DNA from 2 places in the Lysobacter cavernae genome. Region 2 is predicted to be linked to the other one. Evidence: riboswitches for the same ligand, from Rfam matches in the RefSeq annotation. Region 2 holds a riboswitch; the other holds the start of a gene.
The links. A riboswitch is a leader RNA that binds a small molecule or an ion and turns the genes downstream of it on or off. The one in region 2 is predicted to bind glycine.
Positions count from the first base shown of each region.

Region 1: another riboswitch for glycine. It lies ahead of ACFOLC_RS11845 (trimeric intracellular cation channel family protein); the one in region 2 lies ahead of gcvP (aminomethyl-transferring glycine dehydrogenase).

Region 1 is NZ_JBHRXK010000005.1:39,402-46,609, forward strand. Features, by position in the region: gene ACFOLC_RS11815 (hypothetical protein) at 1-100, opposite strand, end outside; gene ACFOLC_RS11820 (zinc ribbon domain-containing protein YjdM) at 227-568, shown strand; gene ACFOLC_RS11825 (HAD family hydrolase) at 598-1,194, shown strand; gene ACFOLC_RS11830 (NADPH-dependent FMN reductase) at 1,298-1,849, shown strand; gene ACFOLC_RS11835 (HD domain-containing protein) at 1,909-2,520, shown strand; gene ACFOLC_RS11840 (AraC family transcriptional regulator) at 2,606-3,469, opposite strand; gene ACFOLC_RS11845 (trimeric intracellular cation channel family protein) at 3,562-4,173, opposite strand; glycine riboswitch at 4,345-4,437, opposite strand; gene ACFOLC_RS11850 (NAD(P)-dependent alcohol dehydrogenase) at 4,587-5,618, opposite strand; gene ACFOLC_RS11855 (SDR family oxidoreductase) at 5,747-6,481, opposite strand; gene ACFOLC_RS11860 (aldo/keto reductase) at 6,555-7,208, opposite strand, start outside.
Region 2 is NZ_JBHRXK010000003.1:369,703-376,910, reverse strand. Features, by position in the region: gene ku (non-homologous end joining protein Ku) at 1-374, opposite strand, end outside; gene ACFOLC_RS08875 (amidohydrolase family protein) at 551-2,002, shown strand; gene ACFOLC_RS08870 (multidrug effflux MFS transporter) at 2,038-3,300, opposite strand; gene ACFOLC_RS08865 (VOC family protein) at 3,467-3,910, opposite strand; gene ACFOLC_RS08860 (hypothetical protein) at 4,008-4,775, opposite strand; glycine riboswitch at 5,010-5,139, shown strand; gene gcvP (aminomethyl-transferring glycine dehydrogenase) at 5,178-7,208, shown strand, end outside.

The DNA.
Region 1 (7,208 bases), on a different contig from region 2:
CGAACTTCTTCTTGAAGCCCAGGATGTCGAAGAAGGCTACGGCGTACTGGTGGTGCATGCCCGCTTCCCTTGCGCGGCGACCGGCATCGATCCGGACCATCCGGTTACTTGTAGCGCAGGCGGTTAGAGCGCGGCCTCGAATCCGGGCCACAGTCACTTCGGCCGACAGGCATGGCCGTGGTTTCGACTAAAGTACGCATCCCCACGTTCGACCCACGGTATCGCCATGTCCACGATCCCCGCCTGCCCGCAATGCAGCCTGGAAAACACCTACGCTGATGGTGACCGCTACATCTGCGCGGACTGCGGCTACGAATGGCCGATCGTCGCTGAAACCAGCGACGCCGCCGGTGTGGTGGTGCGCGACAGCAACGGCAATGTTCTGGCTGACGGCGATACGGTAGTGGTGATCAAGGACCTGAAGGTGAAGGGGTCGTCGATTCCACTCAAGCAGGGCGCCGTGATCAGGAACATCCGCCTGGTCGAGGACGATGCCGAGCACATTGAAGGCAACTCGGAGAAGATCAAGGGGCTGGTGCTCAAGACCTGCTTCCTGCGCAAGGCCTGAGAACACCACCCCACTTTCGCGGTTCGGGCATGAATCTGGCGCTGTTCGATTTCGACGGAACGATTACCTACGGCGATACGTTCTCGGTGTTCGTGCGCGACACCGTGTCGCCGGGCCGGCTCGTGGCGGGCCAGTTGCTGCTCGCCCCGCTGATCGCCGGGTACAAGCTCGGGGTGGTTTCCGGCAGCCTGCTGCGTACCCGTGTCACCGGCTTCGGCTTCCGGGGGTTGCGCGAGGACGACATCCGGCGAGCCGGTATCCGTTATGCCCGCGAGGTGTTGCACGGCGTGGTCCGGCCACAGGCGCTGGAGCGGATCCTATGGCACAAGGCGCAAGGCGACGTCGTGGTCGTCGTATCGGCGTCCCTGGACATGTATCTGACTCACTGGTGCCGGCATCATGGACTGGACCTGATCTGCAACGAGCTTGAATCGCGCGACGGCGTGTTGACCGGACGCTACCGCCATGGCGATTGCCACAGCGACGAGAAGGCCCGGCGGATCCTCGCCAGGTATGACGTCAGTGATTTCCCGACGGTCTATGCTTACGGCGACACCCGCGAAGACTTGGCAATGCTGGATCTCGCACACAAGAAGTACTTTCGCTGGAGGGAAGTCGTCGATTGACAGGAAGCCCGGGATGTCGGGTCGTCGTGTCCGTCACGGCGCAGTAACGCGGAGCCTTCAAAAGTAAGTCGCGCGGCACGTGGGCTGCCGTCAGGAGATTGAGATGAGCCAATACCGGATCGCCGTGGTCGTCGGCAGTCTTCGCCGCGATTCGTTCAACCAGCAACTGGCGAATGCGCTGGTCAAGCTGGCGCCGCAGGACTTCAGTTTGACGCGCCTGGAGATCGGCGATCTGCCGCTCTACAACCAGGACGACGATGGCCAACAGGCGCAGGCCGTGAAGCGGCTCAAGCAAGAGGTTTCGTCGGCGCAGGGCGTGTTGTTTGTCACGCCCGAGTACAACCGCTCGGTGCCGGGTGTGCTGAAGAACGCGATCGACCACGCCTCACGGCCCTACGGTCAGAGCGCATGGGCGGGCAAGCCTGCGGGGGTGATCGGCATCTCGGTCGGCTCGATCGGTACGGCGCTGGCGCAGCAGCATCTGCGCAACATCCTGGCCTATCTGGATATGCCGACCCTGGGGCAGCCGGAGGCTTTCCTCCAGGCCAAGGAAGGGCTGTTCAATCCGGACGGCGGCATCGGCGAAGGCAGCCGCAAGTTCCTGCAGGACTGGATGGACCGCTATGTCGCATGGGTGAAGAAGCACACCGACTGATTGGCGGGTATTTGTGGACAATGGGCAATGCCACTTGCGCCGGCGAGGCCGATGAACCCATGACCGCTCCCGTCCCGTTGACGTTGCCGGATCCGCAGCGCATCGCGCTGGAAGCAGCCTATGCCACGCCGCCGCGTGCGTACCACAACTTCCAGCATGTGCAGGAAGTACTGCGCCATTACGACGTCGTGGCCGAGGGCCCGGGCTGGCTGCAGCCGGCCGAGGCTTATCTGGCCGTCCTGTATCACGACGCCATCTACGAGGCGGGCAAGCGCGACAACGAGGCGCGTTCGGCGCAACTCGCGCGTGAGCACCTGGCCCACTGGGCGTCGCCGCAGGACGTGGATGCGGAACGGGTAGCCGCGCTGATTGAATTGACCGCTCGCCACGGCAGTTTGGCGCCAGGCGATGTCGACCGCGATGCGGCGCTGTTTCTCGACTGCGACATGGCCATCCTTGGCGCCGAACCGGCGCTGTTCGATGCCTACGACCGCGGCATCGCCGCCGAGTACCGCGGGCATGTGCCGGCGTGGCTGTTCAAGCTCAATCGGCGACGCTTCCTCAAGGGCCTGCTGGCGCGCGAACGCATCTACCTCAGCGATTTCTTCCATGCGCGCTGTGATGCGCAGGCCCGCCGCAACCTGCGCCGTGCGGTTACGGAGAAGCGTTAGCGACGTGTAATGGCGTGGTTTGTTTACGGTCTGCCTGTCTGCGTAGCTGGCCTTGATCGGCTGCGCTGATCGCCACCAGGTGCCGTTACTTCAAGGGCAGGCAGATGGCGGTGCGCCACTCGGCCGGCGGCAGCGAGCCGGGATCGTTGAGGTACTCCTCGAACACCGGCGCGTTGCCCGCTTCTTCAAAACTGTTGGGCAACCACTGGCAGAACAGCCAGTCGTAGGCGCGGTCCAGCTCGGTGTAGGGACCGGTATGCACGACCACGGCATGGCGGCCACCGGCGATCTCGAGCCAGCGCATGCCATCAGCGAGCGGGGTGTCGGCTGGTAGGGCCAGGCAGGCATCAGAACGCAGCTCGTCCTTGGGCGTGGCCGCGGGGACGTCGTAATAAATGCCGAAGCTGCGCGTGCCGGGCTGCAGCAGGTCGCGCTCGCCGGCCCAGGCCATCAGGCGGCCGAAGGTCTCGCCAATCTGCATGTAGTCGCCCTGATGTGGCAAGGCAACGACACGGGTCGGGACGAAGGTGTTGATCTGTGCGCTGTACATGGACGGTTCCTGTGACGACGGGGTGGCCCTGCCCGGCCCTTCGGCCGGGAGGACGACACGACGCTTGCGGAAGGCTGCGGGCGCGCAGCGGTAGGTATTGGCGAAGGCGCGGCTGAATGCGGAAACGCTGCCGTAACCGGCGTGACGGGCGATGGCGGCGATGCCGCGATCACTGCCGAGCAGTTCGCTGGCGGCGCGGTGCAGGCGCAGCCGACGCACCGTATTGGCCACGGTCTCGCCCATCAGGCCGCTGTAGACGCGGTGGAAGTGATAGGGCGAAAAATGGCCAGCCTCTGCCAGTTGCGCCAGCGTCAGCGGCTGGTCGAGCCGGGTCGAGATGAAGGCGACGACCTTCTCGATGCGGGCGCTGTAGCTGGCCAGGGTGCTGCTGCGGTTCAAGCGTGGCTCCGTTCGCGTCGTGTGCCGACATCCTGGTCACGATGGCTTGATCGAGGTTGCTCAGTTGTCGATACGCAGTCCAGCGGCACCGGTCACGGGTGCTGGTAAACGAACTTCGGCATCTCCCATTCGTAGCGGATCGCCAGCATGCGCAGCGCGAAGCCGCCGCCCAGGCAGGCCAGCACGCAGCGATTCTCGCTGACACCCAACTGCAGCAGGGCGAGGTAGGCGATGCCGGTCAGCATCGACACGATCGCGTACAGCTCTTTCTGGAACACCAGTGGGATCTCGTTGCAGAGTACGTCGCGCAGCACGCCGCCGAAGGCGCCGGTGAGCATGCCGCTGATGACGATGATCGTCGGCGCATGACCGGTGTCGCGCGCGATCGCGCAGCCGATCAGGGAGAAGGCCACCAGGCCGAGCGCGTCCAGCCACAGGAACGCGCGCCGCAGCCGATGCATGCGCGAGGCCAGGACGGTGGCCGCGATCGCGGCGCCGATGGTGTAGGCCAGGTACTCCGGGTGCGCTACCCAGCCCAACGGGTAATGGCCCAGCACGATGTCGCGCAACGAGCCGCCACCGAGCGCGGTGACGCAGGCGATGATAATCACGCCGAACAGGTCCATGCGGCGGCGCCCGGCGGACAGGGCGCCGGTCATGGCTTCGGCGGTGATGGCGACGAGGTAGATGAGATCCAGCAACACGGCAGGCTCCGATGGACAGACAACAGGGCCGCGGCCTGTGCCGGTTCGGAGGTCGTGCCGGGTGCGCGTGCGGGACATGCGCGGGACAGCGACGTCATCGCGCAGACGAAGGACGCACGATGATCGCGCCCGGTGCCGCACGATGTCCCGAAGCCGGTCAGGCCACGGTGCCGCTCCCGCTGTCCTTCTACCTGAGAGTTTGCGCGGCGAAAGCCGCTTGCCCCTTCGGTGGGCCGCGATCGGCCTCTCTCCAGCCCGGCGATGTCGTTGCGCAGTGGATGGGCACGTTGCGGTGCCGGCCTGAGCGATTATGGGAGCCTGCGCCTTCGGCGGGCGCCGGCTGACCGGCGCCACTCTTCTGCGAACGGTGACGATGATAGCGCCCTTGCAGCCCACCGTGGCAGCAGCTTTCTCTAGGGTACGAGCACCGCGCGGCCCTTGATCTTGCCCTCGCGCAGGCGCTGGTAGACCGCGACGGCCTGCTCCAGCGGAAATTTCTCGACCTGCGGATGGATGTGTCCGGCCGTGGCCAGCGCGATCACTTCCATCAGTTCGGTGCGCGAGCCCCAGTACGGAACGGTCACCGCGCAACCGTACGGCGGATTATTGGCGCTGTAGTGCAGCGTGCCGCCGCCGAGGCCGACCACGGTGATGCGGCTGTTGCGCCCGACCACGCGCGCGCACAGGTCGACGGTCGGCTGCGCGCCGACGAAATCCAGTGCCAGGACCGCGCCGCGCGCGCCGGTGATCTTGCCGATGGCGGCGGCCGCGGCATCGCCATCGCGGGTATTCACCGTGTGCTTGACGCCCAGCTCGCGCGCGTGTGCCAGCTTGCTCTCGTCGATGTCGCCGGCGATGACGGTGGCCGCGCACAGTGCGTGCAGGATCTGCACGGCCATGTGGCCGAGGCCGCCGATGCCGATCACCACCACGTGGGTGTCGGGCGTGAGCAGCGGCAGGGCGGCCTTGATCGCGTGGTAGGGCGTGAGGGCGGCGTCGCTCAGGGGCGCGGCGATGGCGGGGTCGAGCGTGCCCAGTGGCACCAGCAGGCGCGGCGAGGGCACCAGCATGTACTCGGCCATGCCGCCGTCCGAGCCGAGACCGCCGCCCATCGTGCCCAGCGAAGCGTGGTTCTCGCAGTAGTTCTCGGCCGAGGTCTGGCAGGTGTGGCAATGCCCGCAGCCCCACGGGCCATAGACCGCGACCGGATCGCCTTCCTTCCAGCCGTCGACGCCCTGGCCGACGCCGGCGATCCAGCCGGCGTTCTCGTGACCGAGGGTGAACGGACCCTTCAAGCCCAGCTCCTCGTCCATGACATGCAGGTCGGAGTGGCAGACGCCGGCACCGCCGATCTTCACCAGGATCTGCCCCGGTCCCGGCTTGGGTTGCGGCAGGTCGACGACCTCGGCGGGCTGGCCGACTGCGATGAAACGCACGGCTTTCATGGCGCACTCCTGCGACGCGAGGGGGCTTGGGCAGTGTGCCGACGCGGCGGTCAGGGCATCGTGAACTTCGCGCGATAAACCATGACCGCCATGCGACATGGCCCGTGCGATTGCACGGCCGTGCCGGTTCAGTACGCCTGCAGTGTCGGTCGCACCACCAGTTCGTTGACATCGACATCGTCCGGCTGGCCGATGGCATAGGCGATCGCGCGCGCGATGGCGTCGGCCGGCAACAGGTCCTTGCGGAAGACCTCGTCGACTTCCTTCTTCATGGCCGGGTCGGAGATGGTGCTGGTCAGTTCCGAGGCCACCGCGCCCGGGGAAATGATGGTCACGCGCAGGAACTGCGACTCCTGGCGCAGGCCTTCCGACAGCGCGTGCACCGCGAACTTGCTGGCGCAATACACCGCCGCCAGCGGATAGACATGGCGACCTGCCACTGAAGACACGTTGACGATGTGCCCCGCCTGCTGGGTCTGCATCACCGGCAGTGCCGCGCCAATGCCGAACAGGACGCCCTTGAGGTTGACGTCGACCGTGCGCTCCCACTCGTCGACCTTGAGATCGGTCATGCGCGACAGCGGCATCACGCCGGCGTTGTTGACCAGCACGTCCAGACGGCCGTACGCAGCGACGGTATTGCCGATGAACGCCTCGACCTGCTCGCGGCGGGTGACATCGAGCGATTGCACGATGACCTCGCCGCCGCGCTCGCGGATCTGCGCGGCGAGCGCGTCGAGGCGGTCGGTACGGCGTGCACCCAATGCGAGCCGGGCGCCGTGTTCGGCCAGGCGCAACGCGGTGGCTTCGCCGATGCCGCTGCTGGCGCCAGTGATGGCGATGACTTTGTTTTCGATGTTCAACACGGAAGTTCTCCGGAAACGGGATGAAGGCATGGAGGTCGTGCGGCCAGGGCGTACCCGGCTGCAATGGCGATCAGGCGTTGAGTACCGCCATTTGCGCGGCCGGATAGCGGGTGCCGACAATCTCGTGCGTGGTCAGCACGTCGTCTAGGCGGCGCTGTTCGGCCAGGGTGAGGTCGACACGGGTGGCATCGGCGTTCTCGTCAAGGCGAGCGATGCGGCGCGTACCCGGGATCGGCACGATGTCGGGGCCGCGATGCAGCAGCCAGGCCAGTGCCAGCTGCGCCGGCGTGCAGCCGCGGGCGGTGGCCATGTCCGTCAGCGTGGCCACCAGCGCCTGGTTGCGGTCGATGTTGCCGGCCTGGAAGCGCGGATGCAGGCGGCGCCGGTCGTCATCGGCGAGGTCGTCGGTCTTCTGGATGGCGCCGGTCAGGAAGCCGCGACCGAGCGGGCTGTAGGCGACGAAGCCGACGCCGAGCTCGCGGCACGTGCGCAGCGCATCGTCCTCGACATCGCGCGTCCACAACGAGTACTCGCTCTGCAACGCTGCGATCGGATGCACCACAGCGGCGCGACGCACGGTGGCGCCCGAAGCTTCCGACAGGCCGAGATGACGGACCTTGCCCGCCTCGACCAAGCGCGCCATTGCCCCGACGGTGTCCTCGATCGGCACGTTCGGATCGACACGATGCTGGTAGTACAGATCAATGTGATCGACGCCCAGGCG
Region 2 (7,208 bases):
AGCACGTAGCCCTTCTCGGCTTTCTTGCCGGGCTCGAGCACGTAGGGTTTCTCGAAGTACTCCGGCCCGACTGCGTCGGCATCGATGAAGGCGTCGATGTCGACCGTCTCCTTGTGGTCGGGCGCCGCCGCGGCGATGTCGGCCTCTTCGAGCACGACGTAGCTGCCCTTGTCGTACTCGAAGGCCTTGACGATCTCCTTCCACGGCACTTCCTCGCCGGTTTCGGCGTTAACGCGCTCGTAACGGATCGGCGCGTTGTCGCGGCTGTCGAGCATGCGGAAGTGCAGGTCGACGCGGCGCTCGCCGGTCATCAGCTTGACCGGGATATTCAGCAGACCGAACGACAACGTGCCGGTCCAGATCGGGCGGGCCATGGCTCCATCCTCGGGCGACAGTCATGATGGCGAACGCCTACTGTTTCCCATCCCCCGTTGCGGGACGGTGAAACTGCCTTGGAGCACAATGGCGTGTGATTCCCGGGATTACGTCTGCAGCCGTATCCCGCGGTCATCCGGCGCTGCTGTCTCAGCTACAGGCGATACAATTGGTCATGAACAAGTCACTGCTCTTTCTCACCTTGGGCGTACTGCTGGCCGGCGGCAACGCACACGCCGCCGAACGCGTCGACCTGCTGGTGCGCGATGCCACCGTAATCGATGTCATCGACGGCCAGCGCCACCCGCACCAGGCCATCGCCGTGCGTGGCGACCGCATCGTCGCGATCGTCGCCGACCGCGCCGCGAAGCGATACGAGGCCACGCAGACGCTCGACGCCAAGGGCAAGTACGCGATCCCCGGCCTGTGGGACATGCACGTCCACTTCGGCGGCGGCGAGGCGCTGATCGAGGAGAACAAGAACCTGCTGCCGCTGTACGTGGCGCACGGCATCACCGCGGTGCGCGACGCCGCCGGCGATCTCAGCCCGAGCGTGTTCGAATGGCGCGCGGCGACCGCATCCAATGCGTTGCTCGGCCCGACCATCTTCACCTCCGGGCCGAAGCTCGAAGGCTACAAGTCGATCTGGCCGGGCGATCTCGAGATCGGTTCGGTCAAGGAACTGAACGAAGCTCTCGACAAGCTGCAGGCCTGGAAGGTCGACTTCGTCAAGATCACCGACAACACCCTGTCGACCGAGTTGTTCCTGGACGCGGTCAAGGAAGCCAAGCGGCGCGGACTGAAGACCTCCGCGCACGTGCCGTTCGCACTGACCATCGACGAGGTCAGCGCCGCCGGGTTGAGTTCGATCGAACACATCGACTACGCCTTCAAGGCCGGCTCGCCGAAGGAACGCGAACTTGGTGCCGCCGTCGCGCGCGGCGAGCTGAGCAGCCGCGACGCCTGGACGCAGTTGAATGCCAGCTTCGACGAGGCCACCGCCAAGGCCGCCTACGCGCGCCTGGCGCAACGCGGCACCGCGGTCACCCCGACCCTCAACGGCAGCCAGGTCACCAGCTACCTCGACCAGGACGACCACAAGCACGACGATTACCTCAAGTACATCGGCCCCGGCCTGCAGGCGACCTACAGCTGGCGCGTGGAGCGCGCGGCCAAGGACGCCGCCGCCGCGATCGCCCGCCGCCACGAGCGCTTCGAGAAGAACGCCGCGATCCTGCCGCTGCTGCAGCAGGCCGGCGTGACCCTGCTCGCCGGCACCGACGCCGGTTTTCTCAACTCCTACAACTACCCGGGCATCGGCCTGCATCAGGAGATGGCGCTGTTCGTGCGCTACGGCCTGACCCCGCTGCAGACCCTGCAGGCGGCGACGATCAACGGCGCCCGCTTCCTCGGCCACGACGACCGCTATGGCTCGCTGGCCGTCGGCAAGGCCGCCGACCTGGTACTGCTGACCGCCGACCCGCTGAGCGACATCAACGCCACGCGCAAGATCGACACCGTCGTGCTGAAGGGCCAGGTCCATGACCGCGCCGATCTGGATGCGATGCTCGCCGACGTGGCCAAGCGCGTCGCCGCACAGCAGGCGGCGGCCAAGGCCAAGCCGTGAGCTAGCCGGCCGGTGCCTGCCGCACGGAAGCGGCGCTAGAGCGTCTCGCCCGGCACCGTGGTCGACTCGCCGCTGCACGCGGCAGCCGTGTGCGAGACGTGCGCCTCCCAGCGCCAGAACATCCAGCCCAGCGCCAGGAATGCGATCGCCACGCCGACCAGCCACAGCGAATGATCGCTGATCCACGGCGACAGCACGCCGGCAATGAACGCGTTGAGCACCAGGCTGGTGAAGGCCTGCAGCGATGAGGCCGAGCCGCGCTGGCGCGGGTACATGTCGAGGATCGACAGGGTCACGATCGGAAACACCAGGGCGATGCCGAATGCGTTGAGCGCCATCGGCAACACCGCCCACGGCACCTGCGGCACATCCGTCCACAGGTTGTAGCCCAGGTTGAGTGCCATCGCCAACGCCGAGCAGGCAAAGCCGATCGACACCAGCTTCTCGCCGCTGACCTTGCCGGCGCTGCGGCCCGACACGAACGCGCCCAGCACCATGCCGCTGATCATCGGCACGAAGAACCAGCCGAACTCGCGCTCGCTGAGCTTGAGTATGTCGAGCACGAACGCCGGCGCCGACGAGATATAGACCCACAGCGCGGCGAAATTGAATGCACTTGCCGCAGCCAACCGTTGGAAGCGCGGATTGATGACGATGGCAACGTAGTCGCGCAACAGGCGACGCGGTACCAGCGGCAGGCGAGCTTCGGGCAGGTGCGTTTCCGGCAGCACGCGCCAGACCGCGACCAGCAGCACCACCGCGAACACCACCAGGAACCAGAAGATCGCCGGCCAGTGGCTCCAACCGAGGATCCAGCCGCCGATCACCGGGGCCACCGCCGGTGCGACGCCGAAGATCATCGACACCTGGCTCATCAACCGCTGCGCATCGTCGCCGTGCAGCACGTCACGGATCACCGCACGGCCGACGATCAGGCCGACGCCGGAGGACAGGCCCTGCAGGGCGCGGAACGTCAGCAGCGTCGGCAGGTCTTTCGCCAGCGCACAACCGACCGATGCGGCAGCGAACACGATGAGCCCGCCGAGGATCACCTTGCGGCGGCCAATGGCGTCCGACAGCGGGCCGTGGACAATGCTCATCGCCGCGTAAGCCACCAGGTACACGCTGATGGTCTGCTGCATCGCCAGCTTGTCGGCGCCGAACTGCGCGCCGATCGCCGGGAAGGCCGGAAAGATCGTGTCGATCGAGAACGGCCCGAACATCGCCAGGCCGCCGAGCAGCAGGGCCAGGCGGCGGATGGAGATGGAGAGCGTGGGTGGTTTGGCGGATGTCGACATTATTAGGCCGCGACGGTCAATACGGTACGAAGAGAATCGTCATCCCCGCGTAGGCGGGGATCCATGGACGTTGCCTGGCCTTGACGACCGTGCGTCCTTGGATTCCCGCCTGCGCGGGAATGACGAGCAAAAAAGCAGGGCGGCCACTGCGCAACAGAAGGCCTTGTCAGGTCATGGCACACGCATCGGCAGGCACATCCGGCGGCCCCTTCAACTCCACCAGATTGCCTTCCGGGTCATAGAGATACTGCGACGGCCCTTCGCCTTCGGCGCCGTAGCGCGCACCGAATTCGCCGACGCGCACGCCGTGGGCTTGCAGGTGCGCAAGGATCGCCTCGCGATCGAACGGCTCGGCGCGCAGGCACAGGTGGTCCATGTTGTGCGCCTCCGCCCCCGGTGCCGCGCCGCCGTGGCGGCCGATCTTGCCGTTGACGTCGACCAGGTCGATCAGTGAATGACCGGCACGCAGCTGCACCAGACCGATCCCGTCCTGTCGGCGTTCGACGCGGCAGCCAAGCACGCCGCAGTAAAAGCCAACCATGCCGGCGACATCGCGCACGCGCAGCACGACGTGATCGAGCTGCAGCAACTGGAACGGGGGCGCGCTCATGCCATGCATCCTGCATCGATCCGGGGCGACAAGGATACGCCCCGCACTGGTACGAAACTGCCACAACGCGCCGTCGGCACTGTGCCGGCCTGGGCGATCAGCGCGCTGCCTTGGCCGAAGGGGCTGCAGGGGTCGGCCGCACCTTGTTATGCACGGCCGGTACGGTCGTCAGGCGGCCGATGCTTTCGATCGGCACCGCCTCGGCGACCTTCCGGTCGGGCCACCACAGGAACACGAACGCACTGCTGCTGCCGAGCAGGCGCGCCGCATTGGGCTGCGGCGCGGCATCGCCAGTCAATGTGACCTGCACGCGGGCCCCGGCGCGGTCTTCGCGAATCTGCCCGGCCTTCATGTCGACGTAAGCCGCCGAGGCCGCGACCAAGCCCCATAGCACCGCGAAGACGATGCCGGTTTCGTGGGCCATGCCGAGCCCCTTCCAGCGAAACCCCCGAAAGTTGCTGAAGACCAGCCGCCCCCACCATTTGCGGCGGTACTCCTCCACGCGCTCGGGATGGTCACGGCGATGGGTTTCCGGCCACGACACCAGCAGCGCAATCGCCACTGAGGTGAACAACAGGATCGCGTAGACCGGGTCGCGAAGACCGGCGACCAGGTAATCGCCGGCCTGCATGTATTCGAGGATGGGCAGGTTGAAGCCGCGATAGAACCAATAGCTCGACCACAACCCGATGAAAGACACGAAGACATAGGCCAGGGTCACCATCAGGCTGGGCTCTCGCAGCAGCCGCCGCCCGATCCGGATCACCACGGGAATGCCCGGGCTCCTTGCCGCAGGGGCGCCGGCCGGGGCCGCGGCCGATGCGCCCTCGATCACGGGCGGGCTCGGGTCCGTCTCGACATTCATTGCGTGCCCCCTGATGTGCGCCTCTCGTGCGCTCCATGGTACGGGCCGACCGGCCGAATCTGAATGGCCTCACCGGCTCCTCTCCGCCCCTCAGCCGCAAGCGGCATCGGTCTGGCCTGCGGCTATAATTGCCGGGTCAAGCACGCGGTGGGAGAAGCGGTCGGCCGGCAACGGCATGACCGCTGCCGAAGGCGCAACCGCCCGTAATCGCTCAGGCCCCATAACCGCCGCGTGCCTAACAACTCTGGAGAGACCGGCGGCCTTCATGGCGAACCGGCGCCGAAGGGGCACGAAGCGCGCAGCGAGAGCAATCTCCCTCCCCCCGCGCTTCCAAACTCTCAGGCAAAAGGACAGAGGGGCGCCCTACGTGCGGCACGCACGTCACTTTTGGACGCTCCAGCCATGACCAATGCCACGCCTTCCCTGCGCGCTCTCGAGCACCACGACGCTTTCATCGAGCGCCACATCGGCCCCAACGACGCCGAAGTCGCGCAGATGCTGCGCACGGTCGGTTACGACTCGCTGGAGGCGATGACCGACGCCATCGTCCCCGGCAGCATCAAGTCGGCCGCGCCGCTGGCATTGCCGGCCGCCATGACCGAGGTCGAGGCGCTGGCCAAGATCCGCGTCATCGCCGACAAGAACCAGGTGTTCCGCAGCTTCATCGGCCAGGGCTATTACGGCACCCACACGCCCAACGTGATCCTGCGCAACATCCTCGAGAACCCGGCCTGGTACACCGCCTATACGCCGTACCAGGCGGAGATCTCGCAGGGCCGCATGGAAGCGCTGATCAACTTCCAGACGATGTGCGCCGACCTCACCGGCATGGAGATCGCCAACGCCTCGCTGCTCGACGAGGCCACCGCCGCTGCCGAGGCGATGACCCTGGCCAAGCGATCGGCCAAGTCGAAGTCGAACGTGTTCTTCGCCTCCAATGCAGTGCACCCGCAGACGCTGGAACTGCTGCGCACCCGCGCCGAGCCGCTGGGCATCGAGCTGGTCATCGCCGACGACAGCGAGGCCGCCAGCATCGACAGCTTCGGCGTGCTGCTGCAGTACCCCAACACGTTCGGCCAGCTCTCACTCGGTAACGGCGGCGACTACCAGGCGCTGACCGATTCCGTGCACGCCCGCGGCGGCGTGGTCGCCGTCGCCACCGACCTGCTCGCGCTGACCCTGATCGCCGCGCCCGGCGAATGGGGCGCCGACATCGTCGTCGGCAACACCCAGCGCTTCGGCGTGCCGTTCGGTTTCGGCGGCCCGCACGCGGCCTTCATGGCCTGTCGCGACGCCTACAAGCGCTCGATGCCGGGCCGCCTGATCGGCGTCTCGGTCGATGCCGAAGGCAAGCCGGCCTACCGCCTGACGCTGCAGACGCGCGAGCAGCACATCCGCCGCGAGAAGGCCACCAGCAACATCTGCACCGCACAGGTGCTGTTGGCGGTGATGGCATCGATGTACGCCGTTTACCACGGCCCGGACGGCCTGACCCGCATCGCCCGCCGCACCCACCGCCTGGCCGCGATCCTGGCCGGCGCGCTGCGCCAGGCCGGCGTCACCGTCGGCCCGGACTTCTTCGACACCCTGCACGTGGTCGATGTCGACGCCGACGCCATCCACGCCCAGGCCGTCGCCGCGCGCATCAACCTGCGCCGCATCGACGGCAAGAGCCTGGGCATCAGCCTGGATGAAACCACCACGCGCGAAGACGTGGTCGCCATCGCCGCGCTGTTCGGTGCAACCATCACCGACATCGACGCGCTCGACTCGGCCACGACCGATGCCCTGCCGGCCGGCCTCAAGCGCGCCAGCGCGTTCCTGACCCATCCGGTGTTCAACACCCACCACAGCGAGCACGAGTTGCTGCGCTACATGCGTGCGCTGGCCGACAAGGACCTGGCGATGGATCGCACCATGATCCCGCTGGGCAGCTGCACCATGAAGCTCAACGCCACCGCCGAGATGATCCCGGTGACGTGGCCGGAGTTCGGCAACATCCATCCGCTGGCGCCGGCCGCGCAGGCGACGGGCTACAAGGAGCTGATCGACGGCCTGGAAGCGATGCTGGTCGAGTGCACCGGCTACGACGCGGTCAGCCTGCAACCCAACTCCGGCGCGCAGGGCGAATACGCCGGCCTGCTCGCGATCCGTGCCTACCATCGCTCGCGCGACGAGGCCCATCGCGACATCTGTCTGATCCCGGAATCGGCGCACGGCACCAACCCGGCCTCGGCGCAGATGTGCGGCATGCAGGTCGTGGTGACCAAGTGCGACGCCAACGGCAACGTCGATGTCGAAGACATCCAGCGCGCGGCTGAAAAGTACAGCGCGCGCCTGGCCGCGCTGATGATCACCTACCCGTCCACGCACGGCGTGTTCGAGGAAGACATCGTCAAGATCTGTGAGATCGTCCATGCCCACGGTGGCCAG